Regions from separate parts of the Psychromonas sp. SR45-3 genome, predicted to be linked through region 1. Evidence: predicted binding sites of a transcription regulator. Region 1 holds the regulator's gene; each other region holds the start of a gene.
What was found. Region 1 encodes sigma-54, which starts transcription at its own class of promoters, with help from an activator protein. Its sites were predicted from a motif close to GTTGGCACGNNNNTNGNNT; they were not measured.

Region 1 (3,198 bases):
CAGGTGAAATCGTCGGTTTATTAGGGCCTAACGGTGCAGGTAAGACCACCTCATTTTATATGGTTGTTGGCTTAGTTAAACAAGATCAAGGCTCTATTATCATTGATGATCAAGATATATCCAGTGATCCCATGCATATTCGAGCGCAAAAAGGTATTGGTTACTTACCACAGGAAGCTTCTATTTTTCGTCGCTTGACTGTGACAGAAAATATCATGGGTATTCTACAAACTCGTAAAGAATTAACGCAGGCACAGCGAGACGAAAAATTGAATACGCTACTCGAAGAGTTTCATATTACACATATTCGAGATAATAAAGGCATGAGTTTATCAGGTGGCGAGCGCCGCCGAGTTGAAATTGCGCGCGCCTTGGCGACTGAACCTAAATTTATTTTACTTGACGAACCCTTTGCTGGTGTCGACCCTATTTCGGTTATCGATATTAAGAATATCATCCAACAGTTGCGAGACCGTGGATTAGGTGTATTAATTACTGACCATAATGTCCGTGAAACCTTGGACGTGTGTGAGCACTCTTATATCGTAAGTCACGGAGAAATTATAGCTATTGGGACGCAAGACGAAATATTAGCAAACGATCATGTAAAACGCGTTTATCTAGGTGAAGAATTTAAACTTTAAGGTATAGTTATTTTTAATTGAGCAATAAGTTCTAGGAATATATGTTTTGATGAAACAAGGTTTACAATTGAAAATGGGTCAGCAATTAGCGATGACTCCTCAATTACAACAAGCAATAAAATTGTTGCAGCTTTCAACACTCGATCTACAACAAGAGATTCAAAACGCGCTAGATTCCAATCCTCTCTTAGAACAAGATGATCAAACGGGTTCAGAAGAAACAGTTAAAGAATCTGACAGTAGCCAACTTGATACTTCTGAGGCTATCTCACAACAAGAATTTTCCGATGATTTACCGGCAGAAAAAGAGTGGGAAGAGTCATACACATCGACACCTATCACAGGTACTAGCTCTAATGCTGTAGCTTATGACGGCGAAGATTCCGTTTATCAAGGTGAGTCCTCGACTTCATTACAGGATCACTTGTTATGGCAAATGCAACTCACTCCTTTTACTGAAACCGATCAAGTTATTGCCATGGCAATCATTGATTCAATTGATGAGTCTGGTTATTTAACAACAAGCTGTGAAAGCATTCTAGAAAGTTTAGAAGCTGATCTTGAAGGCTTAGAGTTAGATGAAGTTGAAGTAGTATTAAAACGTATTCAACATTTTGATCCGTTAGGCGTTGCCGCACGTTCAACTCAAGAATGCTTACAAATTCAACTACGCCAATTACCTGATAGCACTCCTTGGCGCGAAGAAGCTATTTTAATTCTTGAGCAATATATGGAGTTACTCGGTAATCGAGACTATCGAACATTAGCCAGAAAAAGCAAATTCAAAGAAAGCCAATTATCTGAAATAATGCGTTTAATTCAGAGCTTAGAACCAAGGCCTGGTAACAGTATTGAAACCAGTGAAACGCAATATATCGTACCTGATGTTTACGTTAAAAAAATAAACGGACAATGGCGTGTTTCATTAAATCAAGATTGCGACCCTAACTTATCTATAAACGAGCAATATGCTAGTCTATGTAAAGGTAATATCAGCAAAACTGACTCACAATTTATTAAAGGTCACTTGCAAGAAGCGAAATGGTTTATTAAAAGCTTAGAAAGTCGTAATGAAACTTTATTAAAAGTATCTAACTGTATTGTTCAACAGCAACAAGCCTTTTTCGAATATGGCGATGAATCCATGAAACCGATGGTATTAAATGATGTTGCCTTTGAAGTAGAAATGCATGAATCGACCATATCCCGAGTGACAACACAAAAATTTATGCATACTCCACGTGGTATTTATGAATTAAAATTTTTCTTTTCAAGTCATGTTGCAACGGATGGCGGCGGTGAATGCTCATCAACAGCGATTCGTGCATTAATTAAAAAATTAGTCGCGGCAGAGCCGACAAATAAACCCTTAAGTGATAATAAGATAACACAATTATTAGAAGAAAAAGGTATTCAGGTTGCACGACGCACTATTGCAAAATATCGTGAATCTTTAGGTATTCCGCCTTCTAACCAACGTAAACAATTACTTTAAATAGTGAGCAGTGCAAATAAAAATGAGATTAACTATAGTCATTTAATACTAACCTGCTAAACTCGCGCGTTCGTTGAATACAGTTAAATATATTATGAAAATATCTACTTTATTAAATAAAGATTCCGTCTTCTGCCAAACGGTATGCACCAGTAAAAAAGGTGCATTAGAAAAAATCAGTATTATTGCTGCAGAGCAGTTAAATTTAGATGCACAGGAATTATTCGAAAGTTTAATTGCCCGCGAAAAAATCGGTTCTACAGGTGTAGGCTCTGGCATTGCGCTTCCTCATGTTAAAATATCTAGCGACTCCCCTGCGACAGCGGTATTTTTGCAATGCGAATCAGGTATCGATTATGATTCATATGACGGTAACAAAGTAGATATATTATTTGCTATATTTGTTCCTGAGGATCTGTGTAAAGAATACCTTGCTGCGTTGTCAGAAATAAGCCAAAAACTGTTAGATAAGCAATTTCTGCGTCAATTACGCAGCGCAAAGACGAATGAAAAGCTATTTGAGTTATTAACCCTATAAAATTTAGGAGCGCATATGAAGTTAATTGTTATTAGTGGTCGATCAGGCTCAGGAAAAACAATTGCCCTCCATGTCCTAGAAGATTTAGGCTACAACTGCATTGACGGGGTCCCATATCAATTATTAGAACAATTGGTTGATACGGTAGATCCTAAAGATAACAAAGTAGCAGTCAGTTTAGACATCCGCAACATGCCCTCTGACGTTGATGCGATAAAAAAGCTGATTGAATCACTGCAACAAAAAGTCGAATTAGAAATTATCTATATCGACGCATTAACCAGTGAGTTAATTAGACGTTATAGCGAAACTCGACGTTTACACCCGCTGTCCAAACAAAAGTTATCACTATCTCAGGCCTTAGAATTAGAAAACGAAATGCTTGCTCCTTTGAAAGCATTGGCTGCTTTTTCAATTGATACCACCTCGCTCTCCGTTCACAACTTAAACGAACACCTTAAGATTTACTTGCAAGGGTCTAGTAAAAGCAATGTATTAGTTATTTTTCAATCTTTTGGATT
Region 2 (3,198 bases), on a different contig from region 1:
GTGAAAAAGATCCTACGAATCAAAGCACTCAATAAAAATAACAATAATTTAACAAAAAAATGTTCAAAATCACAAGGTTGATTTTAAGTTATTCAAAAATTTAGTTTTTTAAAGTAAAAGTAATTTGAAATAGAAGTGAGTCAAGCATAAAAAATTTCAAATTAAAGTACCTTCATATTAATATCATCAAATGTCTGATAGAAGCATTCCATAGAGTAATCCGTCATGATCAAGAACCAAAAAACCGCCACCCTATTTGCGCTACTCGCTGTATTGATGTGGTCGACAGTTGCCACTGCATTTAAGATAACTTTAACTTATTTTAGTGCATTACAGATGCTGCTTGCAGCTAGCTTAGTCAGTAGCTTAGTTTTGCTCTTTATTTGTTATCGACAACATAAAATAACTTTGCTTAAAACAAGTTTTTTAAAAAGGCCCTACTTCTATCTTTTAATGGGCGCAATTAATCCATTTTTATATTATTTTTTGCTTTTCCAAGCCTATGATTTATTACCTGCGCAACAAGCACAGTCACTAAATTATACTTGGGCGATCACGCTCTCGTTATTGGCTATACCAGTACTAGGGCAAAAATTACGTAGGAATGACATTGTCGCGATTACCTTAGGCTATTTTGGGGCATTGGTTATTGCCACTAAAGGAAACCTATTCGCACTTGATTTTGAAAGCCCTATGGGTGTAGTTTTGGCGCTGCTAAGCACCATACTGTGGGCCTGTTATTGGATATTTAATAGTAAGAATGATGCTGACCCAATGGTCGCTTTATTGCTCTGTTTTTTATGTAGTTTACCCATGGTGTTGTTAACTATATTAATATTCGATGATATTAATATCACCGCTTGGCAAGGTTGGTTAGGTGCTGCTTACATCGGTCTATTTGAAATGGGTCTGGCTTTTGTGGCTTGGTTAACCGCACTTAAATACGCAGAAAGCACCAGTAAGATAAGTAATTTAATTTTTATCTCGCCCTTTGTTTCTTTAGTGCTATTAAGTCAAATTATTGGAGAGACTATCTATCCTGCAACTATCATTGGGTTAGTATTGATAATCACAGGCCTACTGATCCAGAAAAAGGCTTAGTCGCGTAAGTGCATCGAAAAACCAAAGCTTTGCCTCCTGCTAATGTTTGTTTAAAATAAAAACAGACTAAAACAAAAAAGCACCAATCATAACGATTGATGCTTTTTAAGAGGCTATTTATTACATTACTTAGTAACGGTACTAACTGTACCTAAATAACAAGACCTAAACCTAACAATACCTAAAAATCAATCTAGGTATTGATTAGCATTATTTTTTCACTCTACGTGATAATGATAAACCAACTAACGCTAAGCCAAGAATCGCAATAGTTGTTGGTGCAGGCACATTAACGATTAATGAAGGATTATTAAACCCAGCACCTTGGAATACCGTTGACTCACCAAATACAACTAAACCGTTATTGTCTTGAACGCCATTTACCCAGCCTTGAACAATACCAGTCACATCAACAGTAAAAGTACCAAATGCATCGGTTTTAACGTTGCTTACTAAGTCTTTTTGATTGCTTGAAGCTTGAGCATATTCAAATAAAGGTAAAGAACCAGATGCATCACTCCAAGCACTTTCAACTTGTCCTAATAAAACAGTTAAGTTATTTTTATCGTTTAAACGAGAAACAAAATCAAGACTAAATAATGCAGAGAAACCTGAAGCATTAACGTTACTTGCTGTTAAGTTACTTAAATCGAAATTAAGAAAAGTTGCAATACGTTTACTTTCTTGACTTAACTCAGCTCGTTCACGTGCGATAACCTCAGTAGCAGATAAAGTACCACTGTCAACAACACCTGCAAAGTTCGCATCGCCATCAACAGATACGCTAACAATTGAAGTGGGTGTAGTAGTAATTAATGATGCTTGAACACTCGGCACAATAAATACTGACATTAAGCACAAGCTAGTAGTGATGGTCGTAAATAATTTTTTCGAATTAAACATAAGTATTATCCTTTAGTTTTTACTACTATCTGTTCAAATAACAAGTAGGCAGCAATTTATGTATCTCTAACAAGGTATAAAGCAAAAAATATGCCATAAAATATATCACTTTATTTTCAATAAGATAATTTCTTTAAAATATTAACTTGCCTAATTATGCAAAAAAAACCGACACCCATTTAGAGTTACCTCACATGGCTAGTTTAATTACCCATTAATAGATAATGTTATTAATAAACGCTAAACAACCAGCTTTATCTGCTGATATTATCAATCTATTAAGATGACGAGCGATTTATAAGGGGCTCAAAACGTATAAACCAGCTTAAATAACAATGAGCTATTAATTCCAATATAAGTAATGATCTATTCATTTATGCTTGTTAAAATGAATCCTAGCTTCGTTGTTGATTTGATTCAGAACCTCCTGTTCTTCACCACTCTGTGGCCAGCTAAAGCTGTTCAAAATTATTCCATACTATTTTGTGTAAGAGAATAACTAGTTACTGCAATCAACGCCTTGCTATCATCCATTTTCCCTAACGCCTAAATAGACCATTTATTTATCCAGATGGGTATAACTGTTCTGCTCAGCCATTTCTCTCAACTTCTTTCAAAAAAGATCTTTCAAGCAACACTTTTATTAGACACTCTAACTTCAAGTATAAAAAACAGCTTTAAACTAATTAATTTATAAAATGGTTTTCCGAAGAGGGACTTGAACCGTCACTACCAGAATTAGATGCGGGGTTTGTCATCAAAGAGCGGATATATTAGAGACTCAAATTTTAGATATAAAAAAACCAGCTATAAGCTGGTTCTTTTATGAAATTGGTGCCCGGAGACGGACTTGAACCGTCACGACCAGAATTAGATGCGGGGGTTTGTCATCAAAGAGCGGATATATTAGAAGCTCAAATTTTAGATATAAAAAAACCAGCTATAAGCTGGTTCTTTTATGAAATTGGTGCCCGGAGACGGACTTGAACCGTCACGACCATAAGTCGAGGGATTTTAAATCCCTTGTGTCTACCGATTTCACCACCCGGGCAAAGATTGTAATGGAGGCGGAACCCGGAGTCGAACCGAGGTGGATGGATTTGCAATCCACTGCATGGCCACTCTGCCATTCCGCCAAAACATTTGGAGCGGTACACGAGACTCGAACTCGTGACCCCGACCTTGGCAAGGTCG
Region 3 (3,198 bases), on a different contig from region 1:
ATCAAGTAATCAAATAATGTCAGACAGCGCTATTTGATACTGATAAACATAACATTTCATAAGCAACTCTGCCTTAATATTTTATTCTGATACAATGTTTTTTTTGACTGCTTTTAAGGGCAACAAATGAACCAACCTCCAATAAAAAAAACCAATAACACATTCAAAGCAGATGCAAAGAGCAGCCCACGAAAAACGAAAAAGCCTTCGCACTTTAATGTAAAAAAAGCAGCGCATAAAACATTTGTACCCAAAAAAGTATTACCTAAAGCAATGCAAAAAATCGTTTTATTTAACAAACCTTTTGATGTGCTAAGCCAATTTACCGATGAAGGTAACGCAGACAGTATTCGCGAAACCTTAAAAGACTACATTACGATCCCTAATATCTATGCGGCGGGTCGTTTAGATAGGGATAGTGAAGGTTTATTGGTACTAACCAACGACGGGCAATTACAAGCGGACATCACCCAGCCAGGCAAAAAGACAGAAAAAACCTATTGGGTCCAAGTTGAAGGTGCCCCCAAGGAAATTGATTTAGACAAATTGCGTCAAGGTGTGAAATTAAAAGATGGTATGACCATGCCTGCAAAAGTAAAAATAATGGACAACCCTGATATTTGGGAGCGATACCCACCGATACGTGAACGTGCAAACATTCCTACTACTTGGTTAAGCATTACTATTTCTGAAGGGCGCAACCGACAAGTACGCCGAATGACGGCTAATATAGGCTTTCCAACATTACGTTTAATTCGTTACTCCATTGGGGAATGGACGATTAAAGGGCTTGATAACGGAACTTTCAAAGTACTTTAAAAAGCAATAAGCTATTTAACAAGTAATCAAAATTTTAACAATAAAAAGCCCGAAGTATTTATACTCTCGGGCCGTTATACCAATAACCATTTATACTATATAGTTACTGTTCAACAATCAACAAGTACTACTGTAGGTTGTTGCAGACATAAAATCACAAAATGATAAAAATATAATTAGCTTATTTCGCTCTTTTCTTTGTGACAGAAAAACCTAAACCTACTAAACCCAATCCTAATAAAGCGATGGATAACGGCTCAGGAACACTTTGAACAGCTTCATTAACAATAACATCATTTATAGCCCAATGCTGTCCATTGCCAGAATGCATAGAACTCTTAATATAATCATTACCCGTTAGTATAGAGAAAGAAGTAAGGTCTACCCAGTTTGCTATAAAATCAATAGCTTGAGTAGTTATTCCAAAATCGATAGTGTTTACTAAATTCACTCCATTATAACCATTGATAGTCAAGGTTTGACTTCCCCAAGCACCTGCGACGGTAAATCCATTTAAATTGAATGTATCAAGATTATTCCATGTAAAGGTTGATGATTGTGCCTGATTTGTATTAAAGGCAACATAGTCACTGCCAGTTGCGTCTGCAACTTGCTTATAACCAACACCATCACTATGACCCGTTCCATCTAAAAAACTCACGCTATTGCTTGTCTCAAAATTTGCATTTCCACCCTGTTCAAAACTGATTGTTATTGCTTGAGCAGAGGCAGACAGTCCAATGGTAGATAAAATAAGAGTGTTGATCATGTTTTTCATTTTTAATGCCTTAAGTTATAACTCTAATTGAGTAGAATACCAAGGAGAAGCAAAAAACGAGCCAACAAATCAAACCATTGATTCTAATAGGATTTATTTATATTTTAATCAATAAATAATTAACCTGTAAATTAAACCAACACTTTATGGATAGCATCTGGGTTTATTGAAGGTATTAACGCTTATTTACTACTCGATATCCATCGACATGCAAAAAGTCAGTAAACTGAAAAATATAAAGTTTCTAGACATACAGGAGAAGACCTAACGAATCGAAAGGTCATCGTGTCACGCATGGTATGGATGACCGAGCTTGCAACTGAATAATACAGATGAATAATGCAGCTGAATACAACCCTAAAGGCCACAAAAATTAATTTCTAAAAAGCCCCGCTCTTTAAAACTCGCTGTTAAGGCTGTTAAATGTGCTTTGTTTTCAAACTGACGAGTATAAAAAGCCTGATGATTTAAGAGATAATTGTTTAATGGTTGAGGGTTTAATAACGGATCATTAAAATATCGGGAGTTTAATAACTGTTTTACACGCAACGCAATCGCTTGCCCAGAATCAACTAAATGAATCGGCTGAGCGAAACAGGCACTGATTTCTTCTCTGAGTAGCGGAAAATGAGTACATCCCAATACTAATGTATCTGGCATGTTATCTTCATTCTTTAACCAAGGGGCTAATATTACTCTAAAACTATCTGCATCAAGTACTTTCCCTATCAACTTATCTTCAGCTAATTCAACCAATTTCGTCGAGCCAATACGCAATACCGTTTTGTCAGCAGCAAATTCATTAATTAACGTATCGGTATAAGCACGCTCTATGGTACCCGGCGTTGCCAATAATCCAATCACATTATTAGCGGTGATTAAAGTAGCAGGTTTGATGGCAGGGACAACACCAACAATAGGAATAGTAAAGTGCTGGCGTAATGCATCAAGCGCCACAGTGCTCGCGGAGTTACACGCGATAACAATTAAATCAACCGAGTGCAACTGCATAAAATCAGTTAATAATTGTGTTAGTCGATTAATTAATTGTTCTCTTGGCAGTTCACCATAGGGAAAATAAGCATTATCAAACAAATATTGACACTTGATAGTGGGATTATATTTAACTATCTGTTCGTAAACAGATAAACCACCGACTCCAGAATCAAATATAAGTACTCGTTTGGCTGACATTTTCTACTTCCTTGGCAAAAAAAGTATTTTAGCCTGTAATCAAAGCAGAAAGAAATAAAATGATCATTAACCTGATAATAATGATGGTCGGTTTTAGCTAGCCAACAGCTACTCGCTGTTTTAGAATGCCCCTCCATTTAAATGCTATTGAAAAATAGCCAGCGATAGATATAAAAAAACAGAGGTTATTATGAGCTTAGAATTTGTTGATCCGGATAATTATGAATCACAATTAGACGCTAAAAAAGAGCAATTTACAGCTCTCTTTTCAACCTTTGAACTCCCTGAATTAGAGTGTTTCGATTCACCAAAAACACATTACCGTATGCGTAGCCAATTTAGAGTTTGGCATGAAGATATGGACCTGTATTTTTACATGACCGACCAAGAAACGCGCCAGCGTATAC

Region 2: the regulator sigma-54 is predicted to act here: its motif matches at 2,084-2,102, upstream of H5084_RS11950 (PEP-CTERM sorting domain-containing protein).
Region 3: the regulator sigma-54 is predicted to act here: its motif matches at 1,645-1,663, upstream of H5084_RS19715 (PEP-CTERM sorting domain-containing protein).

What each region holds. Positions count from the first base shown of each region.
Region 1 covers NZ_JACJDP010000002.1:106,425-109,622, forward strand. Annotated here, with positions in the region: gene lptB (LPS export ABC transporter ATP-binding protein) at 1-644, shown strand, start outside; gene H5084_RS01835 (RNA polymerase factor sigma-54) at 694-2,139, shown strand; gene H5084_RS01840 (PTS sugar transporter subunit IIA) at 2,234-2,677, shown strand; gene rapZ (RNase adapter RapZ) at 2,693-3,198, shown strand, end outside.
Region 2 covers NZ_JACJDP010000020.1:63,199-66,396, reverse strand. Annotated here, with positions in the region: gene H5084_RS11955 (DMT family transporter) at 226-1,101, shown strand; gene H5084_RS11950 (PEP-CTERM sorting domain-containing protein) at 1,312-2,004, opposite strand; tRNA gene H5084_RS11945 (tRNA-Leu) at 2,970-3,055, opposite strand; tRNA gene H5084_RS11940 (tRNA-Cys) at 3,067-3,140, opposite strand; tRNA gene H5084_RS11935 (tRNA-Gly) at 3,149-3,198, opposite strand, start outside.
Region 3 covers NZ_JACJDP010000009.1:76,980-80,177, reverse strand. Annotated here, with positions in the region: gene H5084_RS07335 (pseudouridine synthase) at 127-819, shown strand; gene H5084_RS19715 (PEP-CTERM sorting domain-containing protein) at 1,001-1,597, opposite strand; gene murI (glutamate racemase) at 1,955-2,791, opposite strand; gene trmA (tRNA (uridine(54)-C5)-methyltransferase TrmA) at 2,982-3,198, shown strand, end outside.